Regions from separate parts of the Citrobacter sp. RHB25-C09 genome, predicted to be linked through region 1. Evidence: predicted binding sites of a transcription regulator. Region 1 holds the regulator's gene; each other region holds the start of a gene.
What was found. The regulator Fur, encoded in region 1, represses iron uptake genes when iron is present. The targets are predictions, from matches to a motif close to ATAATAATGAGAACNACTATCAA.
Positions count from the first base shown of each region.

Region 2: the regulator Fur is predicted to act here: its motif matches at 3,442-3,464, upstream of zupT (zinc transporter ZupT).
Region 3: the regulator Fur is predicted to act here: its motif matches at 3,663-3,685, upstream of HVY19_RS08470 (TonB-dependent siderophore receptor).

Region 1 covers NZ_CP057483.1:1,408,891-1,414,167, reverse strand. Annotated here, with positions in the region: gene pgm (phosphoglucomutase (alpha-D-glucose-1,6-bisphosphate-dependent)) at 1-204, opposite strand, end outside; gene seqA (replication initiation negative regulator SeqA) at 228-773, opposite strand; gene ybfF (esterase) at 971-1,744, shown strand; gene ybfE (LexA regulated protein) at 1,873-2,166, shown strand; gene fldA (flavodoxin FldA) at 2,316-2,846, shown strand; gene fur (ferric iron uptake transcriptional regulator) at 3,127-3,573, shown strand; gene chiQ (ChiQ/YbfN family lipoprotein) at 3,673-4,005, opposite strand; gene chiP (chitoporin) at 4,055-5,277, opposite strand, start outside.
Region 2 covers NZ_CP057483.1:640,325-645,601, forward strand. Annotated here, with positions in the region: partial or broken gene HVY19_RS03065 (flotillin domain-containing protein) at 143-523, opposite strand; partial or broken gene HVY19_RS03070 (hypothetical protein) at 520-800, opposite strand; gene ubiK (ubiquinone biosynthesis accessory factor UbiK) at 852-1,148, opposite strand; FMN riboswitch at 1,281-1,431, shown strand; gene ribB (3,4-dihydroxy-2-butanone-4-phosphate synthase) at 1,538-2,191, shown strand; gene HVY19_RS03085 (hypothetical protein) at 2,460-2,636, shown strand; gene zupT (zinc transporter ZupT) at 2,656-3,429, opposite strand; gene ygiD (4,5-DOPA dioxygenase extradiol) at 3,626-4,414, shown strand; gene HVY19_RS03100 (glutathionylspermidine synthase family protein) at 4,461-5,277, opposite strand, start outside.
Region 3 covers NZ_CP057483.1:1,822,060-1,827,336, forward strand. Annotated here, with positions in the region: gene ndh (NADH-quinone dehydrogenase) at 1-589, shown strand, start outside; gene HVY19_RS08465 (glycine zipper 2TM domain-containing protein) at 792-1,331, shown strand; gene HVY19_RS08470 (TonB-dependent siderophore receptor) at 1,388-3,574, opposite strand; gene comR (TetR family copper-responsive transcriptional repressor ComR) at 3,792-4,427, opposite strand; gene bhsA (multiple stress resistance protein BhsA) at 4,669-4,926, shown strand; gene HVY19_RS08485 (L,D-transpeptidase family protein) at 5,020-5,277, opposite strand, start outside.

The DNA.
Region 1 (5,277 bases):
AATCGCCTGCGCAATCGCCAGAATATGCGGTTCATTGAAGCTATGGCGACCTGCACTGCCACGGTGTCCGGAGGTACCGAATTTCACCGCGTGTTCAGCATTCCCTGCTTCTGGTTTCAGTACATAATATTGCGCCGTCAGTTGGGCGACGTTAATCAAATCACTTTGTTGCGCAGGCTGTCCTGCACGGTTGTGGATTGCCATTGCCTGGTCCTTCTTTGCAAGGGTTAAATTGTTCCGCAAACCTTCTCAATCAATTCCGTCGGGAATTGCATTGACTGCATGATGTGTTCAATCATGCTGCATTTACGGCCAGTGTTGGTGTTGGTAATCACCCAATACGGCGTACCGGGTACGTGTTTCGGTTTGGTCTGATTACCATTTTTCAGCAGCGTCTGTTCGTCCGCCGCAAAATAGACGCGCGTTCTGCCATGCAACGATTCCGTTGCATCGGCAAAGGCGTGCGGATCCAGTGAATAAAGTGTAGACAGTACCAGCATGAAGCGATTGACCGCTCTCTTCTGTTCTGCGTATTCGTCAGACAGAAGCATTTCACGCATGGCGCGCACTTTATCCTTTACAGGATTGACGGGTTTCGCTTCCACAGCCACAGGTTGCTGCGCGCGAACCTCTTTTGCCGCTGAGGCGACAGGCTGTGATGCGGCGGAAAACTTCAACATGCGCCGTAAAATTTCGGATGCGCTCTCGCCGATATGCTTGGTGTGGCTGGCAATATAGCTATAGAGTTCATCATCGACTTCAATCGTTTTCATCTTAATCCAGTGCGGTGTCTTATCTGAATACAAGTCGTCAGGATTATCTGAACACAGTGTAAAGGCAAATCCTGACAGCGGATAGCGTCAAACCTGGCTGAACGTAAAACTCGGAGTAAACCGTAATGGTTGCAGCCCAGTTGTAGAATGGTCAACATAATACCCTAACCCGACGAAGCGAAAAAAAGAACTTTGCCATGAAATTGAATATCCGAGCGCAATCTGCACAAAACCTGCACAATAATTCTCCCATCGTCCTGGTTCACGGTCTGTTTGGCAGTCTGGATAATCTCGGCGTCCTGGCGCGCGACCTGGTAAACGACCACGATGTTATTCAGGTCGACATGCGCAACCACGGCCTGTCGCCCCGCGATCCGCAAATGAACTACGCGGTTATGGCGCAGGATCTGCTGGATACGCTGGATGCCCAGCAGATCGACAAAGCCACCTTTATTGGTCACTCAATGGGTGGCAAAGCGGTAATGGCGCTGACCGCATTAGCACCGGAGCGAGTCGATAAGTTAGTGGCAATCGATATTGCGCCGGTGGATTACCCTGTCCGCCGCCACGATGAAATTTTCACGGCCATCAACGCGGTAACGGCATCGGAGGCGCAAACCCGGCAGCAGGCGGCTGTGGTGATGCGCGAGCATCTTAACGAAGAAGGGGTGATTCAGTTTTTGCTGAAATCCTGGGCTGACGGCGAGTGGCGCTTTAACGTTCCGGTGCTGTGGGAGCAATACCCGCATATCGTCGGCTGGGAGACAATCCCGGCCTGGGACCACCCGGCGCTGTTTATTCCCGGCGGCAACTCCCCTTATGTCACCGAAGCGTATCGCGCCGACCTGCTCGCCCAGTTTCCGCAGGCGCGAGCCCACGTGATTGCCGGTGCGGGTCACTGGGTACATGCAGAAAAGCCCGAGGCTGTCCTGCGCGCCATCCGTCGTTATCTGAACGACACGGCGAACTGATTAAAAACTCGGCGTCCGTGCGCGATTACGCGCGCGAACGTTGGCGCGCCCCACTCGCTGATGTATGATGGCGCGCTATCCATCCGGGCTGACGCCCGACTGATTGTTCCCCCGAAATCACCAGGATCATGGCCAAAGAACAAACGGACCGTACGACATTAGATCTGTTCGCGCACGAGCGTCGTCCGGGAAGACCCAAAACCAATCCGCTTTCGCGCGATGAACAGCTGCGCATTAATAAGCGTAACCAGCTAAAACGCGACAAAGTTCGTGGCCTTAAGCGTGTCGAACTTAAGCTCAACGCGGAAGCCGTTGACGCCTTAAACGAACTGGCAGAATCCCGTAACATAAGTCGCAGCGAGCTGATTGAAGAAATGCTGATGTCCCAACTGGCAGCCTTGCGCAGTCAGACTCAGGGCTAGAAACCTCACATCCTCCACTTTCGTGTAGCATGAAGTGCACTCCTGCACGTTTGCTATTTCCGCATACCTGACTGTTCTGCTATGATTGCCCTTATCTGTGGGCAATTCGCCCCAACCATTTCAATGAGTTTCAAGAGGTTACTTCACTCATGGCAATCACTGGCATCTTTTTCGGCAGCGACACCGGGAATACCGAAAATATCGCAAAAATGATTCAGAAACAGCTTGGTAAAGACGTTGCTGATGTTCATGACATTGCTAAAAGCAGCAAAGAAGACCTGGAAGGGTATGACATTCTGCTGCTCGGCATCCCAACCTGGTACTACGGCGAAGCGCAATGCGACTGGGATGACTTCTTTCCGACCCTCGAAGAAGTTGATTTCAATGGCAAACTGGTGGCTCTTTTCGGCTGTGGCGACCAGGAAGATTATGCAGAATACTTCTGCGACGCGTTAGGAACTATTCGCGACATCATTGAGCCGCGCGGCGCAACCATCGTGGGTCACTGGCCGACGGCGGGTTACCACTTCGAAGCGTCTAAAGGTCTGGCAGATGACGACCATTTTGTCGGTCTGGCCATTGATGAAGATCGCCAGCCGGAGTTGACCGCTGAGCGCGTGGAAAAATGGGTAAAACAGATTTCCGAAGAATTGCATCTCGACGAAATTATTAACGCCTGATGTTATGCGGCGTAAACATGGTTTGCGCCGCATCAATAGACAGAACCAATCAAAATAATTGCTACAAATTTGTAACTTCCTTGCCCATCCCTGTACAATATGCAGGAGTTATTAGGTGGCGCTCTCATTTCCAGGCAATACCTCGTTATTATTAACATTTGCCAGAGCCTTGCGGTTTTCATTTAGACACGGCAGTCCTATAATGAATCGCAATATCTCGAGTGCAATTTCTGTCACTTCTTGTATGAAGTGAATCGTTTAGCAACAGGACAGATTCCGCATGACTGACAACAATACCGCATTAAAGAAGGCTGGCCTGAAAGTAACGCTTCCACGTTTGAAAATTTTGGAAGTTCTTCAGGGCCCGGAAAACCATCACGTCAGTGCGGAAGATTTATACAAACGACTGATCGACATGGGTGAAGAAATTGGTCTGGCGACCGTTTATCGCGTGCTGAACCAGTTTGATGACGCCGGTATCGTAACCCGCCACAATTTTGAAGGCGGCAAATCCGTTTTTGAACTGACGCAGCAACATCATCACGATCACCTGATCTGCCTTGACTGTGGGAAAGTGATCGAGTTCAGCGACGATTCTATCGAAGCGCGCCAACGTGAGATCGCGTCAAAGCATGGTATTCGTTTAACGAACCATAGCCTCTATCTCTACGGGCACTGCGCCGAAGGCGATTGCCGCGAAGATGAACAGGCGCACAACGCGAAATAAGTCACTGTATTCATAAAAGCCAACCTTAGGGTTGGTTTTTTTATGCCCAATAAAAGACCCGCAGAAAATGCGGGTCTTTTGTCTGCCGAACAGTAAGCGTTACTGCGCGCTGTTTTTGGTACGAATTTCATTCCAGATTTTATCGCAATCAGCGTTAACTGCCTGACCGTTTCCGCTATGCGCAGCCTGAATACATTGCTGGTAATCCAGTACGCGCACGCTTTCCTGGTTGGCAAACGCCTGATGCTGTTTCTCTTTCCTCAGTACGTTTAACACGCTCTGGCAGGCTTCAATTTTCTCTGGTGAACCCTGCGCCGTGTTGATACAGGCGCTGTACGCTTCTTTCAAACGACTGTCTTCTTTCGGTGCGGTAGAAGGAGCGCAGGCCACCAGTCCGGATGCCATCGCGGCGACGAGTAACAGTTTTTTCATAGAACAGTCCTCAACAGAGCGGCAGGCACCAGGCCCGCCGCTGCTGGCATTAGAAGATGGTGAACGGGGCAATCACGATGAATTTCACGTCGCGCTCATCCTGGAAGATGTTGCCGTAGCCGCCGCCCCAGCTTGGAATATTGGAGTGGTTGTCGTACTCGGTGAAGTGCAGTTTAAACATGGTGCCTTTCGCACGACCATCCTGCAGGGTGTAGACCGCATCCAGACTGTAAGAAGATTCTTCAATCGTACGGTTTTTATCGTAGTACGCATCTGGATTGCTCTGCCAGGTAGACGGTTTAGCGTCCCAGGCGTAAACATAGGATGCACCGACAGCCCAACCCGGCAGGTTCCAGTTTTTCAGATCATACATCGCGCCGAAGAAGACCGCTTTTTCGCCGTTGGCGTTGAAGTCTGAGCGGTTATCCCACCAGATGTCCAGACGACCGTTTGAGGAGGAGTAAGTCGGGGTCATACGTTGCAGGAAGAAACCCTGCTGCCCTTCCGCTTTCACCCAGGTGCCTTCCAGACGCAGATCAACCACTTCAGCCACTTTGTAGCCGAAGGTCAACGCCTGCAGCCAGGCCGTACCATCATAGATATCGCTTGCAGTACGGTTATCAACCTTATCGCGCGCGCCGTAGAACTGGTAGCTGGTGGAGAATGGGTTACCGGCTAAATCAAACTTGTAGCTGGCTTTCGCAAAGTACTGATCGACATAGCCTTCAGACTGACCAAATGCTGCTTCCAGCACTAAGTCATTTTTAAAGTCATATTTCGCGCCGATGGAGTGCAGGTAATCCACCTTTGTGGTTCTGTCGCCCTGGTAGAACTTATCCATCTCGATATGCCACGGGGACTTATATTCGTTGGTCCACATGTAGGAGAAGCTCAGTGCGCCGGCATCACCATAGTCGAAGTTTGCGCCCGCTTCCGCACCCTGATAGGTCCCAGGCATAAAGCTCCAGTGCGGCGCTAACAGCGTTTGTCCGGTAGGCTGAATATAGCCAGCGCGCGCCCAGGCCGGGCCATATTTAAATTTCGCAGCCGCTTTATAGAGACTGATTCCGCTCTTGTCGCCGGAATAATCTTCGTCATAGCCTTTGTTCTTTTTCGAGAATGCAATTTCGTTTGGATGGCCGCTATCGCCGTTTTCTGCCATTTCGATGGCAGTGAAGGCCGCAACATCCAGGCCGAACATATCAGCCGCATAGCCGGACTGGAAATCCAGGTTGGCGTTCCAGGTGGCGTGAGAAAGATTGGTTTTGTATT
Region 2 (5,277 bases), 770 kb from region 1:
AGTGCCGGATGGCGGTGTAAACACCTTATCCGGCCTACAGGCATTTGCTTCGTAGGCCTGATAAGCGTAGCGCCATCAGGCATCCGGTATTAAATTTCTTCAGGCTTCAGCTCATCTTCCGACTCGCTTTCGCTAATCATTTTCAGCGGCTCTGCCAGTGCTGACAGTGAACCGCCGGAATGATCTTAATGCCGTCGATCGACTTCATCGGCTCAACGGACTTCTCAATAACCGCAGGCAGAGACTGCAACAGGGCCAGTTTAAACTTCAGAGTGGTTTGCTCATTAGAGAGTACGTTGGCGCGCTGTGCTTCAGCTTTCGCCAGTTCGACGATAGCAGCCGCCTGTTGCTCAGCCGCTTCTTTCTCAGCTTTGGCACGCACGGTCAGTTCAACCGCTTTGGTTTCCGCATCCTGAATCTGGCGCTCAGCAAGGATACGGGTTTGTTCAGCTTCACGGTGACGTTCGGCCTCAAACGCCGCGATTTTCGCATTCTGCTCGGCGGTGCGGGTTTTCACCTGCTGTTATCCTGTGGCAGCCATTTCCATTGTAATGCACAGCAAACACGGAGAGGATGAAGCAGAGCGGGCCAGGCAGGAAATTGCTCAGCGGGGCTTGCCACAACGCGATCCAGCCATGCTGGATAAGAATGCCAAAAAGACCGAAATAACCGGCGAGCAGACAAAGCACGATCAGCGCGGGAATGCGCCCGATATTGAGGTAATGCAGCGCTTGCCCGATATTACCGGAAGAAAGGGAATCGTAATGGTCGAAATGGGCATCAAGGGCGGCGGTAAGAAAGGAATAAATTGGCGATGAAAAATAGCCACGGGCCTTGCGGCCCGTGGATGATTACTCTTGTGATTCTACCGGCGGGATGGCAGGCGCGGGTTTAACGGCTTCGCTACCCTGACGTGCTTCCAGTTCACTGAGACGCTGTTCCAGCAGCGCCAGCTTTTCGCGGGTGCGCAGCAGGACCTGCGTCTGCACATCAAACTCTTCGCGGCTCACCAAGTCGAGACGCGTCAACTGCGACTGCAACGTTTGACGGATTTTCTTCTCGACATCTTCCCCGAACTCGCGGATCCCTTTCGGCATCGACTCATGAACCTGGCGAGCAATTTGCTCAATTTTTTTCGGGTCAATCATAGTGGTTTCCCTGAACTGGTAAGTGTTAATGCCCATTGTAGTGCGATATGCGCAAGGCATAAACCAGAATTGTGTGAAGCTTATGCAGGCAAAGGCGTTGATGAAGGTAATCAATAGCGTTATAGTTAACCCGCTTATTCTCAGGGCGGGGCGAAATTCCCCACCGGCGGTAAATCAGCTTGATGCTGAAAGCCCGCGAGCGCTTCGGATGCAAATCTGAAGGTCAGCAGATCCGGTGTAATTCCGGGGCCGACGGTTAGAGTCCGGATGGGAGAGAGTAACGATTCTGTCGGGCATGGACCCGCTCACGTTATTTTTTTAGCCGCTTGTCGGCACTCCTAAGACTGCCCTGATTCTGGTAACCATAATTTTAGTGAGGTTTTTTTACCATGAATCAGACGCTACTTTCCTCTTTTGGTACGCCTTTTGAACGTGTCGAACACGCTCTGTCTGCGTTGCGCGAAGGCCGCGGTGTGATGGTGCTGGACGATGAAGATCGTGAAAACGAAGGCGATATGATTTTCCCCGCAGAAACCATGACCGTTGAACAGATGGCACTGACTATCCGTCACGGTAGCGGTATTGTCTGCCTGTGCATTACCGAAGATCGTCGTAAACAACTCGATCTGCCGATGATGGTGGAAAATAACACCAGCGCCTATGGTACCGGTTTTACCGTGACCATTGAGGCGGCTGAAGGCGTGACCACCGGCGTTTCCGCCGCTGATCGCATAACGACCGTTCGTGCGGCCATTGCCGACGGCGCGAAACCTTCCGATCTGAACCGTCCGGGACACGTCTTCCCGCTGCGCGCTCAGCCGGGCGGTGTTTTGACCCGTGGTGGGCACACCGAAGCGACCATCGATCTGGTGACGCTGGCAGGTTTCAAACCGGCAGGCGTGCTGTGTGAACTGACCAATGACGATGGCAGCATGGCGCGCGCGCCAGAGTGCATCGCGTTTGCGGGCAAACATAACATGGCCGTTGTTACGATCGAAGACCTGGTGGCCTACCGCCAGGCTCACGAGCGTAAAGCCAGTTAAGACGCTGTACTCTCTTATCGGGTCTACTCCCTAAGGTGCTAAACCTGTAGACCCGATAAGCCGACGCGCTCACAGACGGTAGCGTCATTTATCCTGTCAGTTTAACTTTTCAAACATCCATCTGTTTAATAAACGCCCAACCTTTTTCTCTATGATCGAAATCATACTTTCGATTTCATACTGTGCCAGTATATAAAACTAACCCGATAGGGGTACGGCATGTTTTGATGCTATATATTTGTTAACGTTACGCTTTAAGGTTAAAAGGATGTTTATTGCCTGGTATTGGATTGTTTTAATTGTTCTGGTGGTTGCGGCGTATATTTGCCATATGAAGCGCTGCTGTAAGGCGTTTCGCCAGGACAGAGATGCGCTGATGGAAATCCGTAATAAATTACTTCGTCGTCATGATGAAGCGCGCGTTATGCGCAAAGAGCAGGAATAACAGTTTCCTGCTCTTTTTGTCAGCCAATTCCCATTGTCTGAAGTAAGACCAGACTTAACCCCATCACAGACATGCCGCAAAGAACGCCATAGCTGGGGTTGTTGTTCGGATCGATCTCTTTCGCCAGCGGCATCAGTTCATCAACCGATAGCGCCACCATAATTCCGGCAACGGCCGCCATAATAGCCGCCATAACCACCGGAGAAATCAGGCTACCCAGAATCAACCACGCCAGCACGCCGCCCAGGATTTCCGCCATGCCGGAAATGCCCGCCCAGAAGATGGCCGTACGCTTAGAGCCGGTTGCGGCGTACACCGGACCGGCGACCGCTAAACCTTCTGGAATGTTGTGCAAGGCAACCGCCAGCGCAATACCAAACCCGAGTTCCAGGTTGCTACTGGCGGTGACGTAGGTCGCAACCCCTTCCGGGAAGTTGTGCAAACTGATGCCGAGCGTCAGTAAAACAGCGGTACGTTTAATATTGCGCGGCATCGGCGCAACGGTTTTTTGCATCAAATCCTGTGGGTGTGCGTGGGGCAGCATACGGTCAAGGCCAAAGTACCCCAGAAGGCCAAATACGAACATGCCGTAGCCCAGAACCGGCGACATACCTTCTGTTCGCAGCGCGGCAGGCAGCATTTCCATCAGCGAGATGAGTAACATGATCCCGGCAGCAAAGCCCAGTGAGAAGGCCAGCACACGGTTAGATGGCTTTTGACCAAGTACACCAAGGATCGCGCCGATGAAGGTCGCAGCACCTGCCAGTATGGTCAGAATCAAGGGGACTGACATTCACCTCTCCTCGTGATAATAATTCTCATTTATATTAATAATTCATTGCCAGCAAAGCGAGTGTGATCGTTTTGCTTTACACATTTCTTACATTCAAATTTCCTGATGATGATCATCATGCTTATCTGCGTTCATCTTTTGCGGGTTGCGCGTAATGTAGAACCATTGCATTGACACCCTATTTAAGGATATCACCATGACTCATTCTCGTATGCCAGCATTGTTTTTGGGACACGGCAGTCCGATGAACGTTCTCGAAGATAACCAGTATACCCGCGCCTGGCAGCAATTGGGGGAGGCATTGCCGCGTCCAAAAGCGATCGTCGTGGTATCTGCACACTGGTTTACGCGCGGGACGGGCGTTACGGCGATGGAAGCGCCAAAAACGATCCATGATTTTGGTGGTTTTCCGCAGGCGTTGTATGACACCCACTATCCGGCACCCGGTTCCCCTGAATTAGCGCAACAGCTGGTCGATCTCCTGTCGCCGGTTCCTGTAACGCTTGATACAGAGGCGTGGGGGTTTGATCACGGCTCGTGGGGCGTGCTGATCAAGATGTACCCGAACGCGGATATTCCAATGGTGCAGTTAAGTATCGACAGCACCAAACCGCCGGCCTGGCATCTTGAAATTGGCCGCAAGCTGGCTGCGCTACGGGATCAGGGCATTATGCTGGTGGCCAGCGGTAACGTGGTGCATAACCTGCGTACCGTGCGTTGGCATGGTGATAACTCACCGTACCCATGGGCCACGTCCTTCAATGATTTTGTAAAAGCGAACCTGACCTGGCAGGGGCCGGTGGAGCAGCATCCGTTGGTGAATTATCTTGATCATGAAGGTGGTTCGTTGTCGAACCCGACGCCGGATCACTATCTGCCACTGCTGTACGTGCTGGGCGCATGGGATGGCAAAGAGCCTGTTACGATCCCGGTGGAAGGCATTGAGATGGGCAGTCTGAGTATGCTGTCAGTCCAGGTGGGGTAAGAAAAGGTATGCCGGGTAAGGCGAAACCGCCACCCGGCACTCCCTGTCATTCAACAAAGATATGCGGATAAAAGCGCGACAGATCCTGAGTGATCAGCGCACGGTCCTCGCGAATACCGATCCCGGCAGGCTGGTCGTTGATCAGCCAACTGCCGATCAGCATATAGCTGTCCCCATATTTCGGCAGCGGATGGAACTGCTGCACGATCATGCCTTCTTCGCCATAGGGGCCTTCCACCGCTTCGATCGTTTTACCGTTCTCAATGATGGAGACGTTAGCGCCTTCACGCGAGAAGATAGGCTTGACGACGAATTTTTCCATCTGCGGGTAATCGTCTTCAGCGAAATAGGCTGGCAGCAGGTTCGGGTGGTTCGGGAACATCTCCCACAGCAGCGGCAACAGCGCCTTGTTGGAGATAATGCTCTTCCATGCGGGTTCCAGCCAGCGAACCCCGGCATCTTCCAGCTTGGTGGAGAACATCTCGCGCAGCATAAATTCCCACGGATACAGCTTGAAAAGGTTGGCAATCACCTGATCCTGCAGGTCCGTGAACTGGCCTTTTTCGCCCAGGCCAATATCCTCAACGTAGAGGAATTCGGTGGCGATTTCGGCTTCCGCCGCGCAGTCCTGTAAATACTGGATCGTCCCGCGATCTTCAACGGTATCGCGGCAGCAGGTGAGATGCAGAAGTTGAAACCCGTACTGCTCACGCAGCTCGGCAAAACGTTCGATCAGCTTTTCCTGAAGGCTATTAAACTGATCGCTGCCTTCCGGCAGGTTGCCCGCATTGATCTGATCTTCGAGCCAGATCCACTGGAAAAACGCCGCTTCGTACAGCGAGGTCGGTGTATCCGCGTTGTTC
Region 3 (5,277 bases), 410 kb from region 1:
TGGTGTGCGCGTTCTGACCCAGACAATGGTGACCAGTGCAGATGCGGGCGGTCTCCACACGAAAGATGGCGAGTATATTGAGGCTGATCTGATGGTCTGGGCCGCCGGGATTAAAGCGCCGGACTTTATGAAAGACATTGGTGGTCTGGAAACAAACCGCATTAATCAACTTGTAGTGGAACCGACGCTGCAAACGACGCGCGATCCTGACGTTTACGCTATCGGCGACTGCGCTTCCTGCGCGCGTCCGGAAGGGGGCTTCGTTCCACCGCGGGCCCAGGCGGCCCATCAGATGGCAACCTGTGCGATGAACAATATTCTGGCGCAAATGAACGGCAAGCCGCTGAAGGCGTATCAGTACAAAGATCACGGCTCGTTGGTTTCGCTCTCCAATTTCTCGACCGTCGGCAGTCTGATGGGGAATCTGACGAAGGGATCGATGATGATTGAAGGGCGCATAGCCCGCTTTGTCTATATTTCTCTCTATCGTATGCACCAAATCGCGCTGCACGGCTATTTTAAAACCGGGCTGATGATGCTGGTCGGCAGCATTAACCGCGTTATACGTCCGCGTCTGAAGCTGCACTAATCTCGCTTCGCATTGCCGGATGGCATTTTGCTTATCCGGCCTACGGCATTGTGTTTGTAGGCCGGATTAAATCTTGCTCGTCAGAGTTCTCTGAATCATCCGGTTTCAACGTTGTTCTACGATATTTTCATCCGCTTTCTGATGGGCTTCATCTTGCTTTAGTTGCAATATTGTTACTAATAGCAAAGAAGGAGGATCTCCCGTGAATAAATCAATGTTGGCGGGTATGGGCATTGGCGTAGCGGCTGCGCTGGGCGTGGCAGCAGTAGCCAGTCTGAATGTTTTCGAACGTGGCCCGCAGTATGCGCAAGTCGTTTCCGCAACTCCGATCAAAGAGACGGTAAAAACGCCGCGTCAGGAGTGCCGCAATGTGACGGTAACCCATCGTAAACCCGTACAGGATGAAAACCGTATTGCCGGGTCAGTACTCGGTGCGGTGGCGGGGGGCGTGATTGGTCATCAGTTTGGCGGTGGACGTGGTAAAGATGTCGCCACTGTCGTCGGGGCGTTGGGGGGCGGATATGCAGGTAATCAGATCCAGGGCTCCATGCAGGAAAGCGATACCTACACCTCTACGCAGCAGCGCTGTAAAACCGTCTATGACAAGTCGGAAAAAATGCTCGGTTATGACGTCACTTACAAAATAGGTGACCAGCAGGGCAAAATCCGCATGGATAAAGATCCTGGCACACAAATTCCGTTGGATAATAACGGCCAGTTAATCCTGAATAACAAAGTATAAAAAGCTGTACTCTGCACGTTAGCCCCTCAATCGCTCAGGCTGAGGGGCTTTTTTTATCAGAAGGTTAAGGCGTAGTTTAATCCGAAGGTACGCCCGCGGCCTTTGTACTCATATTGCGACGGGCTGCCATAGGTTGGGCTGTAAAGCAGCGGAGCGCGCTGTCCCCACAGCGTGGTGTAATCTTCATCCAGCAGGTTCTCAACACTGAACGTCAGCTTGCCCAAGGGAAGCTGGTAGCTGCCGATAAAGTCGACAGTATTGTAACCGTCCAACTCATTGCCGCTGGCATCACTAAGATCAAAAGATTGCTGTGTCTGCACGCGTAAGGACCACGGCTCTGGAGCCCAACCCACCCAGGCGGTGGCTTTCGATGGCGAGGCTAACGTCACATCCCATTTTTCCCATTTCCCGTTCTGCTTCACTTCCGACTTCAGCACGTTAAAGTTCGCGCCAAGACTCCAGTCGCTGTCAGGAATGAAATAGTCCGCCGCGCCTTCAATGCCATAAATCCGGCGATCGTCAGGCTCTACGCGAATTGTCATGTCGCTGCGGTTAATGACAATGGATTTATCAGACGTTGAATAGTATGCCGCCAGCTGTGTGCGCAGATTATCGCCGGTATAGCGCCAGCCCAGTTCATAAGAGTTGACCTTAATGCCTTCCAGACGCGAGTCGGCGACGTTAACGCTACGCTGAAGCTGATAATGATCGCCTACAAGTTCATAGGTGCCATTACCGTAATATTTCCCCGGGTCTGGCAGTTCGACGCCCTGAGAGAAGTTAAACCATGCCTGCTGGCGATCGGTCAGATGCGCAAGAAGGCCGGCATTGAACAGGAAGTTGTCGTAATCCGCTTTCCCGCCGGGAATTTCATCGGCAGAGCGGGCCAGACCATTGGCGATCCCCTGTTGCTGCGTGTAGCCGACGAAATCATCAACCCGGTTTTCGGTCCACTGATAGCGCACACCGCCGCTCAGGGTGAAGATATCATTAATGTCGTAACTGCTTTGCAGGAATGGCGCAAAGTTAGTGATGCTGTAGCCGGGATATCGTCCGGTGGTATAAGCGGTACGGTTGTCCATGCCGCCGGAAGGGATTGACCACGCCAGATCAAAGAACTCCTGGTTGGAATCGAAGGTTTCGTGGTCCGCATCAATGCCCCACGTCAGCTCCCAGTTTTCCATCAGTTGGCTGTTGAGGGTGATTTTGGCGCCGTACTGATCGGTATCCTGCTGCGAAGCGGAGAAGCTGGTTACCTTACCTTTGCTCAGGGCGGGGAAGGGGTAAAATTTCAGAGACTCATCGCGGTAGTAAATCTGACTTACCAGGTTCTGACCAAAAAAGTCGGCGTCGGAATATTGCAGGCTAATCAGATGACGCTCCGTACCCGGAATGCGGTCAGAACTCAGCCCGCTGCGGGTAATGGCAGTGCCATTACCGGTGACAGCTGACATATTTTCGCCCAGGTATAGGCCGTAATCTTCATCGCCCTGGCTTTTATAATATTGGCTGACCAGTTGTAGCTGGCGATTTTCATCAATGTCGATGGTGCCCGTGCCCATCACGTCCAGACGATCGGAGTGCTGTAGCCCGGTTTGCGTGTTGTCGAGCATCAGTGCGTCGCCATTTCCATCGTACCAGCCGCCAAAGCGCTGATACGCCACCGACATTCGACCGGATGCACGATCCGTTCCGCCGCTCACCGCTGCCGCCACACGCTCATCGCGATCGTTGCTGTTGTTAAAGCCAGATTTCCCTCCAAGCTCAAGCTCCACCTGGCGGTCTGGCTGACCTTTTTTGGTGACAATGTTGATTAAGCCGCCGGTACTACCGCCGCCATAGAGCGCTGTTGCCCCAGAAATGACTTCAATATGGGCAATATTAAAAGGATCAATGGAATCAAGCTGGCGACTGTCGGTACGAGATGAGTTGAGGCGGACACCGTCAATGAGCACCACTATTGCCCGGCCGCGCATATTCATCCCGTAGTTTGTACGCCCCTGACTGCTGACGTCAATGCCTGGGATGAGTTGTGCCAGCACGTCTTTAAATTCTTTACCGCCCTGAACCTGTTGCTCAATTTCCTGGCCTTCAATAACCCAGGTGGTTTGCGCCATGTCCGCTACCGTTTTCTGGCTGCGGTTGGCGCTAACGACGATGTTTTCTTCTTCTGTCTCTGCCGCCGCGACGGGCAGGGCGAGGGCTAACAGAATTGGGTTGAGCACCCAAAGACGCTTGTTCATTCGCATTCCCTTTTAAAACGTGATGAATACCGGGCAGGTTCCGGCTGTTACATTGTGAAACAGATGTAAAAATCAAATGCGAATATTGCTGATAATAATTGCTATTATCAATATATTTTTAGGATAAATTAGATCTAAGCGGGTGATAACACTAAAAATTATAAGGAAATAGACAGGAGAAAAACCCGGAGACAGGGCCTCCGGGTGGGTTAGGCGATCAGGCTTTGAGGAGTTCCGGCCACAGGCGCAGGGTGGTGCGGATAATCTGCATCAGTGTTTCACACGTCGCCCCTTCACGGGCGCTGATAGACATACCCTGCAAAATGCAGTTCAGATACTGCGCCAGGCTTTGCACATTGCAGTGTGCCGGGATCTCGCCTCGCTCTTGTCGCTTACGCAAAAACTGAATCAAGGTCTGTTCTTGCAGAGCGTGACGTGACTTCAGCGCATTGGCGATATCATTTGACGCGGCGCCAAGAGTCGCAGAGGTGTTGATCATAAAACAGCCCGCTGGCGTATCCTTGCTGGTAAAACAGGTGGCTACCGCAGTGAAATAATCCTCCAGTGCAGACTCAACGCTTTTTTCCTCACACAAAAGCTGAGCTTCGTGGCGGGCGGCAAAGCGCGAGACATAGCGATCCAGCACCGCACGGAATAGCCCCTCTTTATTGGTGAATTCTGCATACAGCGTCGGTGCCTTAGCGCCCGTCGCCTCAACAAGATCAGAAAGCGATGTCGCTTCATAACCATGCTGCCAGAAGAGTTTCATGGCCTTATCAAGCGCGGCTTCCCTGTCGAACACTTTTGGTCGGCCACGGCTTTTTTTGACGCAAGCTGTCGATTCCGTTGTCATGATGCCGTTGTACCTTAATGGGTTTAATGAACAACCATTATAAAAATAAACCCGCTCAGTCTCCAGCGCATTCAGAAGAAAAAATTTTCGTTGTAGTCATCTGAAAGTTCGACGTTTTTTATTTTATTTAACGATCGTTATAAAAAAATATTGACGTGTGACATGGATCACATCTATCATTTACCTATCGATCGTTAAGTAATTGCTTGCGACGCCCATTCATCTGCACAAGGTCATCATCATGAAAAACGTAAAAACCCTCATCGCTGCTGCTGTTCTGAGTTCTCTGTCATTCGCAAGCTTCGCTGCTGTTGAAGTTCAGGCGACGCCTGCGGGTCAGCAAAAAGTCGGCACTATCTCTGCTAATGCAGGGACTAACCTCAGTTCATTACAAGATGAACTGGCACAAAAAGCCGATGAAATGGGTGCTAAATCCTTCCGCATCACTTCCGTTACCGGTCCGAACAATCTGCACGGTACTGCCGTAATTTATAAATAAGCAGCAGGCGCTAACTTCCCTCATCAATGCCACTGACTGCATAAAAAAAGCCCCGCTGAAGCGCATTCAGCGGGGCTTTTTTACATTCGATATTTACAGCGTTTTAGGGCTGTTATCCGGGTGACGAGTCACGTCCACCGGCATCCCTGAACGAACGTCCATCACGTGCTGCATCAATGCCGCATCGGTCTGCGCGGCATCTTTAAAAGCCTGAAGCGTGCTGTTTAACACAATAGGGAGAACCTGCGGGTCATCATCAATATTTTTTGACAACGGCTGGTGAACTTCGACCAGACGCACGCCGCCCGGTTCAACCGACGCTTTGATCGGCGTATTGATAATATTCACCTT